DNA from 3 places in the Shigella sp. SIG3 genome. Region 1 is predicted to be linked to each of the others. Evidence: predicted binding sites of a transcription regulator. Region 1 holds the regulator's gene; each other region holds the start of a gene.
The links. The regulator LexA, encoded in region 1, represses DNA repair genes until DNA is damaged. The targets are predictions, from matches to a motif close to TNCTGTATGTACATACAGNA.

Region 1 (5,039 bases):
ATAATTTCTGAACTACAGGTATGCGTTTAAACCCAGTTAAATAAATAGCGAGTTAACTTGAAGCAATTTATTTAAAAATGAATTATTAATTATTATCGTGTTGATAATGGTACGACAAGGCAACACAACACCTTACCTACAAAACAGAAAATCAACATTACGGCAACAATAAGGGTTCTCGGTGTTTTTCCTGGAACATGGTAAAGTAAGGACATTCTTAACCCCCACTTTGAGGTGCCCGATGGAAAAGACCACAACGCAGGAGTTATTAGCGCAGGCTGAAAAAATCTGCGCGCAGCGTAATGTGCGCCTGACCCCACAGCGCCTGGAAGTGTTGCGCCTGATGAGTCTGCAGGATGGCGCTATCAGCGCTTATGATCTGCTTGATTTACTGCGCGAAGCTGAACCGCAAGCCAAGCCGCCAACGGTTTATCGCGCGCTGGATTTTCTGCTTGAGCAAGGTTTTGTGCATAAGGTGGAATCCACCAACAGTTATGTGCTCTGTCATCTGTTCGACCAGCCCACGCATACGTCAGCCATGTTTATTTGCGATCGCTGCGGCGCGGTGAAAGAAGAGTGTGCAGAAGGCGTGGAAGACATTATGCATACGCTGGCGGCAAAAATGGGGTTTGCCCTGCGGCATAATGTGATTGAAGCACATGGGCTCTGTGCGGCATGCGTGGAAGTGGAAGCGTGTCGTCATCCTGAACAGTGCCAGCATGATCACTCTGTGCAGGTGAAAAAGAAACCGCGTTAAGAGGGCGTACATCCTTGTACACGTCGGGCAGGAGGGATTAATTACCAGCGATATTCATTGCGGGTTTCCCAATCCACGACCTCTTTTTCTGCCTGATCTTTCTGATAACCATAACGTTCCTGGATTTTACCGACCAGTTGATCACGTTTACCTTCAATGATCGTCATATCATCATCGGTCAGTTTGCCCCATTGCTCTTTCACTTTACCTTTAAACTGTTTCCAGTTACCGCCGGCTTCATCTTTATTCATAATCAAGACCTCATCGTTAGGTTGTGAATGAGAGTACGTTCACTTTTCTTCTGAACGTGAGATTAAGTGTAGTCAGCAATTTGGCTTAGGATAATTTATTCAGAATTTTTAACCGTCACGTTGCGGCAAACCAGGTACCGTTGCGCCAGTGACGCCGCCAGATAGCCGCCAGAGAAAGCCCGCGCAACGCCAGAAAGACGGTTAATGCCAGCCACAAACCATGATTACCCAGCCACGGCAGCGTAAGGAGCGTCAGCGCAAAACCTGCGGCGGCCACCGCCATACTGTTACGCATTTCGGCGGCACGCGTTGCGCCTATAAACATGCCGTCCAGCAGATAACACCAGACGCCAACCAACGGCAAAATCACCTGCCAGATAAGATAGCGGTCAGCCAGCTGCTGAATCTGGGTTAACGACGTCAGCAACGCAATGATGTGTTCCCCTGCCAGCAAATAAACCACCGAAAACAGTAACGCTACAATCCCCGACTGGCGGCACGCTGCCCGCCATACATCCAGCAACTGGCTACCGTCGCGCGCACCGTATGCCTGACCGGAGTGCGCTTCAACCGCGTAGGCAAAACCATCAAGCGCATAGGCGGTAAAGGTGAGTAGCGTCATCAGAACCGCGTTAACAGCGATAATGTCACTCCCCAGTCGCGCACCAAGTACGGTGATCGCGCCGAAACAGAGTTGCAACAACAGCGAACGCAGCATGATATCGCGGTTAAGCGCCAGCAAGCGACGGAAGTTTCCTCGCCAGGCAGTTTTCAGCATTTCGCCGGAAATTCCGCGTAGTTTGAGGATTTTACGCACCATTAGCAGACCAATCAGCAATGTTGCATATTCCGCAATAACCGTCGCCAGCGCCGCGCCCTGCACGTTCATATGCAGCCCCATCACCAGCCAGACATCCAGCACAATGTTGAGGATATTGCCGACCACTAACAAAATTACTGGCGCACGGGCATATTGCACGCCGAGTAACCAACCGAGTAATACCAGATTCGCCAGCGACGCCGGAGCGCTTAACCAGCGGATTTCAAGAAAGCGCCGCGCCTGTTCCAGGACCGCTTCACTACCGCCAACAATATGCAGCGCCAGATCGATAATCGGCGTACGCAACAGCGCAATTAACGCCCCGGCCCCCAACGCCAACAGCAACGGTTGCACCAGCGCACGGGCTAATGCCTGAGGATTTTTGGCACCATAAGCCTGCGCAGTCAGCCCGGTGGTGCTCATGCGTAAAAACAGCAACAGCATAAAGAGAAAGCTGGTCGCCGTTGCACCAACCGCCACGCCGCCCAAATAAACCGGACTATCAAGATGACCAATTACCGCCGTATCGACCAGTCCCAGCAACGGAACGGTGATATTGGAGAAAATCATGGGTAAGGCGAGATGCCAGAGTGCTTTATCAGATGAAGTGAGGAATGCCATGCAGACAAGCCTGATGAAGAGAGATGAAAAACAAACCGCGACGCCAGGCGGCATCGCGGTCTCAGAGATATGTTACAGCCAGTCGCCGTTGCGAATAACCCCAACCGCCAGCCCTTCAATGGTGAAGCTCTGCTGACGAAGGTCAACGACAATTGGTTTAAACTCGCTATTTTCTGGCAACAGTTCGACTTTATTGCCCTGTTTTTTCAGGCGCTTAACGGTAACTTCGTCATCAATACGTGCGACAACGACCTGACCGTTACGTACATCCTGAGTTTTATGCACTGCCAGCAAGTCGCCATCCATAATGCCGATATCTTTCATCGACATCCCGCTGACGCGCAGCAGGAAATCAGCATTCGGCTTGAACAAGGAAGGATCGACCTGATAATGACCTTCAATATGCTGTTGCGCCAGAAGCGGTTCACCGGCAGCCACACGACCTACCAGCGGCAACCCTTCTTCCTCTTCCTGCAACAGACGAATCCCGCGTGATGCGCCGGAAACAATTTCAATAACGCCTTTGCGTGCCAGCGCCTTCAGATGTTCTTCAGCCGCGTTTGGGGAACGGAACCCCAAACGCTGCGCGATTTCCGCACGCGTCGGCGGCATACCTGTCTGGCTGATGTGATCACGGATGAGATCAAACACCTCTTGTTGCCTGGCCGTTAACGCTTTCATTCCGCCCCCTGGGTGTATATACAGTTATACTGTGAGTATATACAGCAAAAGGCGATTTTGGAACCATAAACTGCACAATAAACCAGAGATTTATCGAAATCTGGAAGGGTTATCCAAAATGCGACCATAACAGGATGCACCAGGTAATCACGGCGACGATAATGGCAATCAGCACCGCGGCGGATCCCATATCTTTTGCGCGTCCGGAAAGCTCATGGTATTCAGAGCCAATTCGGTCAACCACTGCTTCGATGGCGCTATTGAGGATTTCCACAATCATCACCAGCATCACGGAGCTGATAAGCAGCACGCGGGTAATTGCGTCCACATCCAGCCAGCAGGCGATGACCACCGCCAACAATACCGCTACGCCTTCCTGACGGAATGCCGCTTCGTTGATCCATGCAGCGCGTAAACCTTTCCAGGAATAGCCAGCAGCTTTGATAATTCGGGTGAATCCAGTGGTATTATTGGCCATTGAAAGAACCTTTTTACATTATGAGCGTCAATATCAGTGTACCGTTAAATCCGATGATTCGGGTTTGCGTAACGCCGCGCGAAACATGAGCGGATACCACAGAATTTCCCATGACTTTCTGCTATCCTTGCCGCGCATTTGCATTATTAACCAGAGGCTTTACATCGTTTATGTCCGGCTGGCCACGAATTTACTACAAATTACTGAATTTACCATTAAGCATCCTGGTAAAAAGCAAGTCTATTCCGGCAGATCCTGCCCCGGAACTGGGGCTGGATACCTCTCGTCCAATTATGTACGTTTTACCGTACAACTCGAAAGCAGATTTGCTGACGTTGCGCGCCCAGTGTCTGGCACATGATTTGCCTGACCCGTTAGAGCCGCTGGAAATCGACGGCACGCTACTGCCGCGCTATGTGTTCATTCACGGCGGGCCGCGTGTATTCACCTATTACACGCCGAAAGAAGAGTCTATTAAGCTTTTCCACGACTATCTCGATTTGCACCGTAGCAACCCAAATCTGGATGTGCAGATGGTGCCAGTATCGGTGATGTTTGGTCGCGCGCCGGGGCGTGAAAAAGGCGAAGTGAACCCGCCGCTGCGTATGCTTAACGGCGTACAGAAATTTTTCGCTGTACTGTGGCTCGGTCGCGACAGTTTTGTGCGTTTCTCGCCGTCAGTGTCGCTGCGCCGTATGGCGGATGAACACGGCACGGATAAAACTATCGCTCAGAAACTGGCGCGCGTGGCGCGTATGCACTTTGCCCGTCAACGTCTGGCTGCCGTAGGCCCACGTCTGCCTGCTCGTCAGGATCTGTTTAATAAGCTGCTCGCCTCCCGCGCCATTGCCAAAGCGGTAGAAGATGAAGCGCGCAGCAAAAAAATCTCCCATGAAAAAGCGCAGCAGAACGCGATTGCGCTGATGGAAGAGATTGCGGCGAATTTCTCTTACGAGATGATCCGCCTGACTGACCGCATTCTGGGCTTCACCTGGAACCGATTTTATCAGGGCATCAACGTCCATAACGCCGAGCGCGTTCGCCAGCTGGCCCACGACGGTCATGAGCTGGTGTATGTGCCTTGCCACCGCAGTCACATGGACTACCTGCTACTTTCTTACGTGCTGTACCACCAGGGGCTGGTGCCGCCGCATATCGCCGCCGGGATCAACCTGAACTTCTGGCCGGCCGGGCCGATTTTCCGCCGTCTGGGGGCGTTCTTTATTCGCCGTACTTTTAAAGGCAATAAACTTTATTCCACCGTTTTCCGTGAGTATCTCGGCGAACTGTTCAGCCGTGGTTATTCCGTCGAGTACTTCGTGGAAGGCGGTCGTTCCCGCACGGGGCGTTTGCTGGATCCGAAAACCGGTACGCTGTCGATGACCATTCAGGCGATGCTGCGTGGCGGCACGCGTCCGATTACGCTGATTC
Region 2 (5,039 bases), on a different contig from region 1:
CGGATTATCTGCTGCAATTCGCCCGCCACCTTATCTACAGCACCAGTATGCCGCCCGCTCAGGCGCAGGCATTACGTGCGTCGCTGGCGGTCATTCGCCGTGATGAGGGGGATGCACGGCGCGAAAAACTGGTGTCACTCATTGCGCGTTTTCGTGCCGGAGTACAGGATTTGCCGTTTACGCTGGCTGATTCATGCAGCGCCATCCAGCCATTGATCGTCGGTGATAACAGCCGTGCGTTACAACTGGCAGAAAAACTGCGCCAGCAAGGCTGCTGGGTCACGGCGATTCGCCCGCCAACCGTACCCGCTGGTACTGCGCGACTTCGCTTAACGCTAACCGCTGCGCATGAAATGCAGGATATCGACCGTCTGCTGGAGGTGCTGCATGGCAACGGTTAATAAACAAGCCATTGCAGCGGCATTTGGTCGGGCAGCCGCACACTATGAGCAACATGCAGATCTACAGCGCCAGAGTGCTGACGCCTTACTGGCAATGCTTCCACAGCGTAAATACACCCACGTACTGGACGCGGGTTGTGGACCTGGCTGGATGAGCCGCCACTGGCGGGAACGTCACGCGCAGGTGACGGCGTTAGATCTCTCGCCGCCAATGCTTGCGCAAGCCCGCCATAAAGATGCCGCAGATCATTATCTGGCGGGAGATATCGAATCCCTGCCGTTAGCGACTGCGACGTTCGATCTTGCATGGAGCAATCTCGCGGTGCAGTGGTGCGGTAATTTATCCACGGCACTCCGCGAGCTGTATCGGGTGGTGCGCCCCGGAGGCGTGGTCGCGTTTACCACGCTGGTGCAGGGATCGTTACCCGAACTGCATCAGGCGCGGCAGGCGGTGGACGAGCGTCCGCATGCTAATCGCTTTTTACCGCCAGATGAAATCGAAGAGTCGCTGAACGGCGTGCGTTATCAACATCATATTCAGCTCATCACACTATGGTTTGATGATGCGCTCAGTGCCATGCGTTCGCTGAAAGGCATCGGTGCTACGCATCTTCATGAAGGGCGCGACCCGCGAATATTAACGCGTTCGCAGTTGCAGCGATTGCAACTGGCCTGGCCGCAACAACAGGGGCGATATCCTCTGACGTATCATCTTTTTTTGGGAGTGATTGCTCGTGAGTAAACGTTATTTTGTCACCGGAACGGATACCGAAGTGGGGAAAACCGTCGCCAGTTGTGCACTTTTACAAGCCGCGAAGGCAGTAGGTTATCGGACGGCAGGTTATAAACCGGTCGCCTCTGGCAGCGAAAAGACCCCGGAAGGCTTACGTAATAGTGACGCGCTGGCGTTACAGCACAACAGCAGCCTGCAGCTGGATTACGCAACGGTAAATCCTTACACCTTCGCAGAACCCACCTCGCCGCACATCATCAGCGCCCAAGAGGGCAGGCCGATAGAATCATTGGTAATGAGCGCCGGATTACGCGCGCTTGAACAACAGGCTGACTGGGTGTTAGTGGAAGGTGCTGGCGGCTGGTTTACGCCGCTTTCTGACACTTTCACTTTTGCAGATTGGGTAACACAGGAACAACTGCCGGTGATACTGGTAGTTGGTGTGAAACTCGGCTGTATTAATCACGCGATGTTGACTGCGCAGGTAATACAACACGCCGGACTGACTCTGGCGGGTTGGGTGGCGAACGATGTTACGCCTCCGGGAAAACGTCACGCTGAATATATGACCACGCTCACCCGCATGATTCCCGCGCCGCTGCTGGGAGAGATCCCCTGGCTTGCAGAAAATCCAGAAAATGCGGCAACCGGAAAGTACATAAACCTTGCCTTGTTGTAGCCATTCTGTATTTGGTTAAATTGCGAGCGAGATTGCGTCTTCGATTGACTGCAATTTAACCAATTAAATTCTAAAATAATCACGAAAAAAATTTTACTTCCGCCTCATGCGGCGAATGTGGGAATTGCCCAGGCGGCGGGGGATAGGGGCTGGAGACAGTTATCCACTATTCCTGTGGATAACCATGTGTATTAGAGTTAGAAAACACGAGGCAAGCGAGAGAATACGCGGCTTGCACGCGAATTGGCGTTAAAGACGGCTCAAAGAAATATCTTTTATTTTTTAACTGGTTAGATAAATGCAATGGCAGTCACTGTACAGGCATCTCTTGCCATAAAACTGTCATCACTCATCTTGACAAATGTTAAAAAAGCCGTTGCTTTGGGGATAACCCGGTAAGGCCGGAGTTTTATCTCGCCACAGAGTAAATTTTGCTCATGATTGACAGCGGAGTTTACGCTGTATCAGAAATATTATGGTGATGAACTGTTTTTTTATCCAGTATAATTTGTTGGCATAATTAAGTACGACGAGTAAAATTACATACCTGCCCGCCCAACTCCTTCAGGTAGCGACTCATGAGTAAACCGTTCAAACTGAATTCCGCTTTTAAACCTTCTGGCGATCAGCCAGAGGCGATTCGACGTCTCGAAGAGGGGCTGGAAGATGGCCTGGCGCACCAGACGTTACTTGGCGTGACTGGCTCCGGGAAAACCTTCACCATTGCCAATGTCATTGCTGACCTTCAGCGCCCAACCATGGTACTTGCGCCCAACAAAACGCTGGCGGCCCAGCTGTATGGCGAAATGAAAGAGTTCTTCCCGGAAAACGCGGTGGAGTATTTCGTCTCCTACTACGACTACTATCAGCCGGAAGCCTATGTACCGAGTTCCGACACCTTCATTGAGAAAGATGCCTCGGTTAACGAACATATTGAGCAGATGCGTTTGTCCGCCACCAAAGCGATGCTGGAGCGGCGTGATGTGATTGTAGTGGCGTCTGTTTCCGCGATTTATGGTCTGGGCGATCCTGATTTATATCTCAAGATGATGCTCCATCTCACGGTCGGTATGATTATCGATCAGCGCGCGATTCTGCGCCGACTGGCGGAGCTGCAATACGCTCGTAATGATCAAGCATTCCAGCGTGGTACTTTCCGCGTTCGTGGCGAGGTGATAGATATCTTCCCGGCAGAATCGGATGACATTGCACTTCGCGTGGAACTGTTTGACGAGGAAGTGGAACGATTGTCGTTATTTGACCCGCTGACCGGGCAGATTGTTTCCACTATTCCACGTTTTACCATCTACCCGAAAACGCACTACGTCACACCGCGCGAGCGCATCGTACAGGCGATGGAGGAGATCAAAGAAGAACTGGCCGCCAGACGCAAAGTGCTGTTGGAAAACAACAAACTGCTGGAAGAGCAGCGGCTGACCCAGCGTACCCAGTTTGATCTGGAGATGATGAACGAGCTGGGCTACTGTTCGGGGATTGAAAACTACTCGCGCTTCCTCTCCGGTCGTGGACCGGGTGAGCCACCGCCGACGCTGTTTGATTACCTGCCTGCCGATGGGCTGCTGGTCGTCGATGAATCTCACGTCACCATTCCACAAATTGGCGGCATGTATCGCGGTGACCGGGCGCGTAAAGAGACACTGGTGGAGTACGGCTTCCGCCTGCCATCAGCGCTGGATAACCGTCCGCTTAAGTTTGAAGAGTTCGAAGCATTAGCGCCGCAAACCATCTATGTTTCGGCGACGCCGGGTAATTACGAGCTGGAAAAATCCGGCGGCGATGTGGTGGATCAGGTGGTGCGTCCAACCGGATTGCTTGACCCGATTATCGAAGTGCGGCCGGTGGCGACACAGGTTGATGATCTTCTTTCGGAGATTCGTCAGCGAGCGGCAATTAACGAACGCGTGCTGGTCACCACACTGACCAAGCGAATGGCGGAAGATCTTACCGAATATCTCGAAGAACACGGTGAGCGCGTGCGTTATCTTCACTCAGATATCGACACCGTCGAGCGTATGGAGATTATCCGCGACTTGCGTCTGGGTGAGTTCGACGTATTGGTAGGGATCAACTTACTGCGTGAAGGTCTGGATATGCCGGAAGTGTCGCTGGTGGCGATCCTCGACGCTGACAAAGAAGGCTTCCTGCGTTCCGAACGTTCGTTGATCCAGACCATTGGTCGTGCGGCACGTAACGTTAACGGTAAAGCGATTCTCTACGGCGATAAGATCACTCCATCAATGGCGAAAGCGATTGGCGAAACCGAACGTCGCCGTGAGAAACAGCAGAAGTACAACGAGGAACACGGCATTACGCCGCAAGGCTTGAACAAGAAAGTGGTCGATATCCTGGCGCTGGGGCAGAACATTGCCAAAACCAAAGCGAAGGGCAGAGGAAAATCGCGCCCGATTGTTGAGCCGGATAATGTGCCGATGGATATGTCGCCGAAAGCGTTGCAGCAGAAAATCCATGAACTGGAAGGGCTGATGATGCAACACGCGCAGAATCTGGAGTTCGAAGAAGCGGCACAAATTCGTGACCAGTTGCATCAGTTGCGTGAGTTGTTTATTGCCGCATCGTAACAGGATAGCGAAGAAGACTGATGACAAACGGAAAACAGCCTGATGCGCTACGCTTATCAGGCCTACATTTTCTCCGCAATATATTGAATTTGCGCGGTTTGTAGGCCGGATAAGGCGTTCACGCCGCATCCGGCATAAACAACGCGCACTTTGTCTTCAATAGGAAGCCGGAATTTTCCTTCGGATTTCCGTTAACCTAAAGCCTGTAACGCCTTTTCCAGCGCGTTATGTAACAACTGGCGGTCATGACGATACGGAATATCGCTGGCCTCCAGTACCTCCTGGATCACAATCCGCTCTTTCACCGCCGAGACATCCACTTTTGGCCCGACGATGACCGCATCAATGACCTTTTTACCAACATACTGCTCCATAATTGCCAGCTTGCTTTCCAGCTTCAAATTAGCCGCAGGTAAACTCAACTCACGCCCCAGATTGCCGATATAAACCATCGGCGCTGGCGTGCGGCGTAATGCCTGGGCGATTTCCTTCAGCAGCAGAATTGGCATCAGGCTGGTATAAAAACTGCCAGGCCCAATAATGATGAGATCCGCTTCATTGATAGCGTGAACCGCCTCACGCGTTGCGGGTACATTAGGCGTTAACAATAACTCTTGAATCGGCGT
Region 3 (5,039 bases), on a different contig from region 1:
GCCGAAGCCGACCAACTGGAGTTACTGTCGCGTAGTAAAACCGTCACCGTGCCTAAGGTTTGGGCAGTAGGCGCTGACCGTGACTACAGTTTTCTGGTGATGGATTATCTCCCACCTCGTCCGCTGGATGCGCATAGCGCATTTATTCTTGGTCAGCAAATTGCGCGTTTACATCAATGGAGTGACCAACCACAATTTGGCCTCGATTTTGATAACTCGCTCTCCACAACTCCACAGCCCAACACCTGGCAACGTCGCTGGTCAACGTTTTTTGCTGAACAACGGATTGGCTGGCAGTTGGAACTGGCAGCAGAGAAAGGGATCGCTTTCGGCAATATCGACGCCATCGTCGAGCATATTCAGCAGCGTCTGGCCTCGCATCAACCGCAGCCTTCTCTGTTGCACGGCGATTTATGGTCCGGCAACTGTGCGCTGGGTCCGGATGGCCCGTACATTTTCGACCCTGCCTGCTACTGGGGTGACCGAGAGTGCGACCTGGCGATGTTACCGCTGCATACTGAACAGCCGCCACAAATCTATGACGGCTATCAGTCAGTATCCCCGCTACCTGCCGATTTCCTTGAACGTCAACCGGTTTACCAACTCTACACGCTGTTAAATCGTGCAAGATTATTTGGCGGTCAGCATTTGGTTATTGCTCAGCAGTCATTGGATAGATTATTAGCAGCATGATATGGGTTGAGGATAATGGCCGCTCCGTGCGGCCTTTTGATTAAATAAACCCAAGCAGAGAAAAGAACACATAACCTGCAGCAATACAAATAACCGGCAGGATATATAGTGAGAAAAACTGCAGGAAAATAGTATGGTGCGGAACAACAATACGGGACTCAATTTGTTCACGCGTTAGCCCCTCTTCCCCTTTGGCTTTTTCCAGAATGAGTTGATCTTCAACACCTTCCCGCAAGAAGCGCGCCTGGCGACTCATCCGGGCACCGGAATCCTGCAACGCCAGTCCGACAAAAATCAGGATGAAAATCACCCAGAACATAACGTTCACACCACCATTAAAATTAGGGGTCGGGGAGTTATACCAGAACAGATTCAAAAAAGGCGTATTCGCCTGCATCATATCGATCATGACATGAGCAAAGTCGAGCATGACCGCATTAATGCCTTCCTGGTTTTCCTGCCGGGTATTCATAAATTTCAGCAAAGAAATCAATGTAGAGATCAATGCAGGTATAAAAATCACCCAACCCAAAATCCTTTTCAAAACAGCAATGCGTCCAGCTTGTTGATACGTCATGAGTTCTCCTTGATTAAGACGCGTCGTTTCACTTAGTTTACCTGTAGATATCTGTTTTCGCCCATTCTTTAAAGGCGATATGATAGGCGCTTAATCATAAGCACGGCTTAATACCTTACACATAATGCTCTAAAGGAGAGGTTGTAATGTCAACCCCGCGTCAGATTCTTGCTGCAATTTTTGATATGGATGGATTACTTATCGACTCAGAACCTTTATGGGATCGAGCCGAACTGGATGTGATGGCAAGCCTGGGGGTAGATATCTCCCGTCGTAACGAGCTGCCGGACACCTTAGGTTTACGCATCGATATGGTGGTCGATCTTTGTACGCCCGGCAACCGTGGAATGGGCCAAGCCGTCAGGAAGTAGTAGAACGGGTTATTGCCCGTGCCATTTCACTGGTTGAAGAGACACGTCCATTATTACCAGGCGTGCGCGAAGCTGTTGCGTTATGCAAAGAACAAGGTTTATTGGTGGGACTGGCCTCCGCGTCACCACTACATATGCTGGAAAAAGTGTTGACCATGTTTGACTTACGCGACAGTTTCGATGCCCTCGCCTCGGCTGAAAAACTGCCTTACAGCAAGCCGCATCCGCAAGTATATCTCGACTGCGCAGCAAAACTGGGCGTTGACCCACTGACCTGCGTGGCGCTGGAAGACTCGGTAAATGGCATGATCGCTTCTAAAGCAGCCTGCATGCGTTCCATCGTCGTTCCTGCGCCAGAAGCGCAAAATGATCCACGTTTTGTATTAGCAAACGTCAAACTCTCATCGCTGACAGAACTCACCGCAAAAGACCTTCTCGGTTAATGACCAGGGGCAGTGATCACGCTGCCCCTGGTTCTTTATCTGAATTTGCATTCAACTGACGGATTAATCGTCAATTTAAGAGAAAGAGTTACACCGTCACCACTTCCGTGCACTGTATAAAAATCCTATACTGTACGTATCGACAGTTTAGTGAGTTTTATCATGACGGCGGAAGGTCACCTTCTCTTTTCTATTGCTTGTGCGGTATTTGCCAAAAATGCCGAGCTGACGCCCGTGCTGGCACAGGGTGACTGGTGGCATATTGTCCCTTCCGCAATCCTGACGTGTTTGTTACCGGACATCGATCACCCAAAGTCGTTTCTTGGGCAGCGATTAAAATGGATATCAAAACCGATCGCCCGCGCTTTTGGGCATCGTGGTTTTACCCACAGTCTGCTGGCGGTATTTGCGCTGCTGGCAACCTTTTACCTTAAGGTTCCGGAAGGCTGGTTCATTCCGGCTGATGCGCTACAAGGAATGGTGCTGGGTTATTTGAGCCACATACTTGCCGATATGCTGACACCCGCCGGTGTTCCCCTGCTCTGGCCATGCCGCTGGCGTTTCCGCTTGCCTATCCTGGTTCCCCAAAAGGGCAACCAACTGGAACGTTTTATCTGCATGGCATTATTTGTCTGGTCGGTATGGATGCCCCATTCATTACCCGAGAACAGCGCTGTTCGTTGGTCATCGCAAATGATCAATACCTTGCAGATCCAGTTTCATCGGCTTATTAAGCATCAGGTTGAATACTAAAAAGGCAAAAATCACCTTTCTGGAATAAGCAATTCCATTTGAATATAAGAGCCAGCTCACAGTTCTGTTAATCTTGCGCCAACACTATGACTGCTACGCAGTGATAGAAATAATAAGATCAGGAGAACGGGGATGAACTTTCCATTAATTGCGAACATCGTGGTGTTCGTTGTACTGCTGTTTGCGCTGGCTCAGACCCGCCATAAACAGTGGAGTCTGGCGAAAAAAGTGCTGGTGGGTCTGGTGATGGGTGTGGTTTTTGGCCTTGCCCTGCATACCATTTATGGTTCTGACAGCCAGGTACTTAAAGATTCTGTACAGTGGTTTAACATCGTTGGTAACGGCAATGTTCAACTGCTGCAAATGATCGTTATGCCGTTAGTCTTCGCCTCTATTCTGAGCGCGGTTGCCCGTCTGCATAACGCATCTCAGTTAGGCAAAATCAGTTTTCTGACCATCGGTACGCTTTTGTTTACCACGCTGATTGCGGCGCTGGTCGGTGTGCTGGTCACCACCTGTTTGGTTTGACGGCTGAAGGTCTGGTTCAGGGTGGTGCAGAAACTGCACGTCTGAACGCCATTGAAAGTAACTATGTTGGTAAAGTCTCTGATCTGAGCGTTCCGCAGCTGGTCTTGTCCTTTATCCCGAAAAACCCGTTTGCCGATCTTACCGGAGCCAATCCGACGTCAATTATCAGCGTGGTAATTTTTGCCGCATTCCTCGGCGTAGCTGCATTGAAACTGCTGAAGGATGATGCGCCGAAAGGTGAACGCGTCTTAACCGCTATCGATACCCTACAAAGCTGGGTGATGAAACTGGTTCGCCTTGTCATGCAGTTGACCCCTTACGGCGTTCTGGCTCTAATGACCAAAGTGGTTGCAGGTTCTAACTTGCAAGACATCATCAAACTGGGAAGTTTCGTTGTCGCGTCCTACCTCGGTCTGCTGATTATGTTTGCTGTGCATGGCATTCTGCTGGGCATTAATGGCGTGAGTCCGCTGAAGTACTTCCGTAAGGTATGGCCTGTGCTGACGTTTGCCTTTACCAGCCGTTCCAGTGCTGCGTCTATCCCACTGAATGTGGAAGCACAAACGCGTCGTCTGGGCGTTCCTGAATCCATCGCCAGTTTCGCCGCCTCTTTCGGTGCAACCATTGGTCAGAACGGCTGCGCCGGTTTGTATCCGGCAATGCTGGCGGTGATGGTTGCGCCTACGGTTGGCATTAACCCGCTGGACCCGATGTGGATTGCGACGCTGGTCGGTATTGTTACCGTTAGTTCCGCAGGCGTTGCCGGTGTCGGTGGTGGTGCAACTTTCGCCGCACTGATTGTGCTGCCTGCGATGGGCCTGCCAGTAACCCTGGTGGCGCTGTTAATCTCCGTTGAACCGCTTATCGACATGGGCCGTACGGCGCTAAACGTTAGTGGCTCGATGACAGCTGGCACGCTGACCAGCCAGTGGCTGAAGCAAACCGATAAAGCCATTCTGGATAGCGAAGACGACGCCGAACTGGCACACCGTTAATTCTTATGCTGGCAACGGTCCGTTTTGTATAGGGGCCGTTGCTTTACTTTTTAAATGTTCCATCGCGGCGATGCATACTGACTCATATTTAAACAGATCGTCAGCGAAAAAAATGTCCAACTTATCAATACATTCCTGGCTCAATGAATGTGCCTGTAGTGAGAAGCTTAAAACCTCATACCCGAAACGTTTTCTAAGTGAACTATCTGGAATACTCATAATATCTTCAAGCACACCACTTCCCATTCCCGGAAGATTTAGTGGATTAAAAAGAAGATTGATATTAAGCATTGATATTATCGAAGGAAACTTTAGGAGACTCTCATTTTTTTTGAATCGCAGCAAAAATGCTCCCGGCAGGATGTATATAATTTTTTTCATAGTATATAGTCCTTAAATAATGAATAACCAACCTATTTTTTATATTGATCAAATTCGTCATTTTTTCGGGTCGGAATTCACAGGTAAAATCCATCCCAACAAAATCCTCATTAATATCTCTTATCCGAAACTCACTGCCATAAAGATTATTAATTATCACTCTATATTTAACATTGTCCTGCAGATACGTATCAAAACTAAGTGCTGGCGCTCCTAGCTTTGAGGCATCATAGTTAATGTTAGACATATAGGCAATCATACGATTGAAGTTCGACTCTGCTATTTCATCGCAGTCACA

Region 2: a site for LexA is predicted at 2,298-2,317, ahead of uvrB (excinuclease ABC subunit UvrB). Genes of this name have one in related genera too.
Region 3: a site for LexA is predicted at 2,213-2,232, ahead of ACUU1I_RS15725 (metal-dependent hydrolase). Genes of this name have one in related genera too.

What each region holds. Positions count from the first base shown of each region.
Region 1 is NZ_JBQZXE010000035.1:12,770-17,808, reverse strand. It holds gene zur (zinc uptake transcriptional repressor Zur) at 242-757, shown strand; gene ACUU1I_RS08920 (CsbD family protein) at 799-1,008, opposite strand; gene dinF (MATE family efflux transporter DinF) at 1,124-2,449, opposite strand; gene lexA (transcriptional repressor LexA) at 2,522-3,130, opposite strand; gene dgkA (diacylglycerol kinase) at 3,240-3,608, opposite strand; gene plsB (glycerol-3-phosphate 1-O-acyltransferase PlsB) at 3,779-5,039, shown strand, end outside.
Region 2 is NZ_JBQZXE010000087.1:4,702-9,740, reverse strand. It holds gene bioF (8-amino-7-oxononanoate synthase) at 1-401, shown strand, start outside; gene bioC (malonyl-ACP O-methyltransferase BioC) at 388-1,143, shown strand; gene bioD (dethiobiotin synthase) at 1,136-1,813, shown strand; gene uvrB (excinuclease ABC subunit UvrB) at 2,392-4,413, shown strand; gene yvcK (uridine diphosphate-N-acetylglucosamine-binding protein YvcK) at 4,605-5,039, opposite strand, start outside.
Region 3 is NZ_JBQZXE010000100.1:3,401-8,439, forward strand. It holds gene ACUU1I_RS15710 (fructosamine kinase family protein) at 1-693, shown strand, start outside; gene ACUU1I_RS15715 (YniB family protein) at 734-1,270, opposite strand; partial or broken gene hxpB (hexitol phosphatase HxpB) at 1,417-2,084, shown strand; gene ACUU1I_RS15725 (metal-dependent hydrolase) at 2,247-2,837, shown strand; partial or broken gene tcyP (cystine/sulfocysteine:cation symporter) at 2,970-4,360, shown strand; partial or broken gene ACUU1I_RS15735 (protein YdjO) at 4,364-5,039, opposite strand, start outside.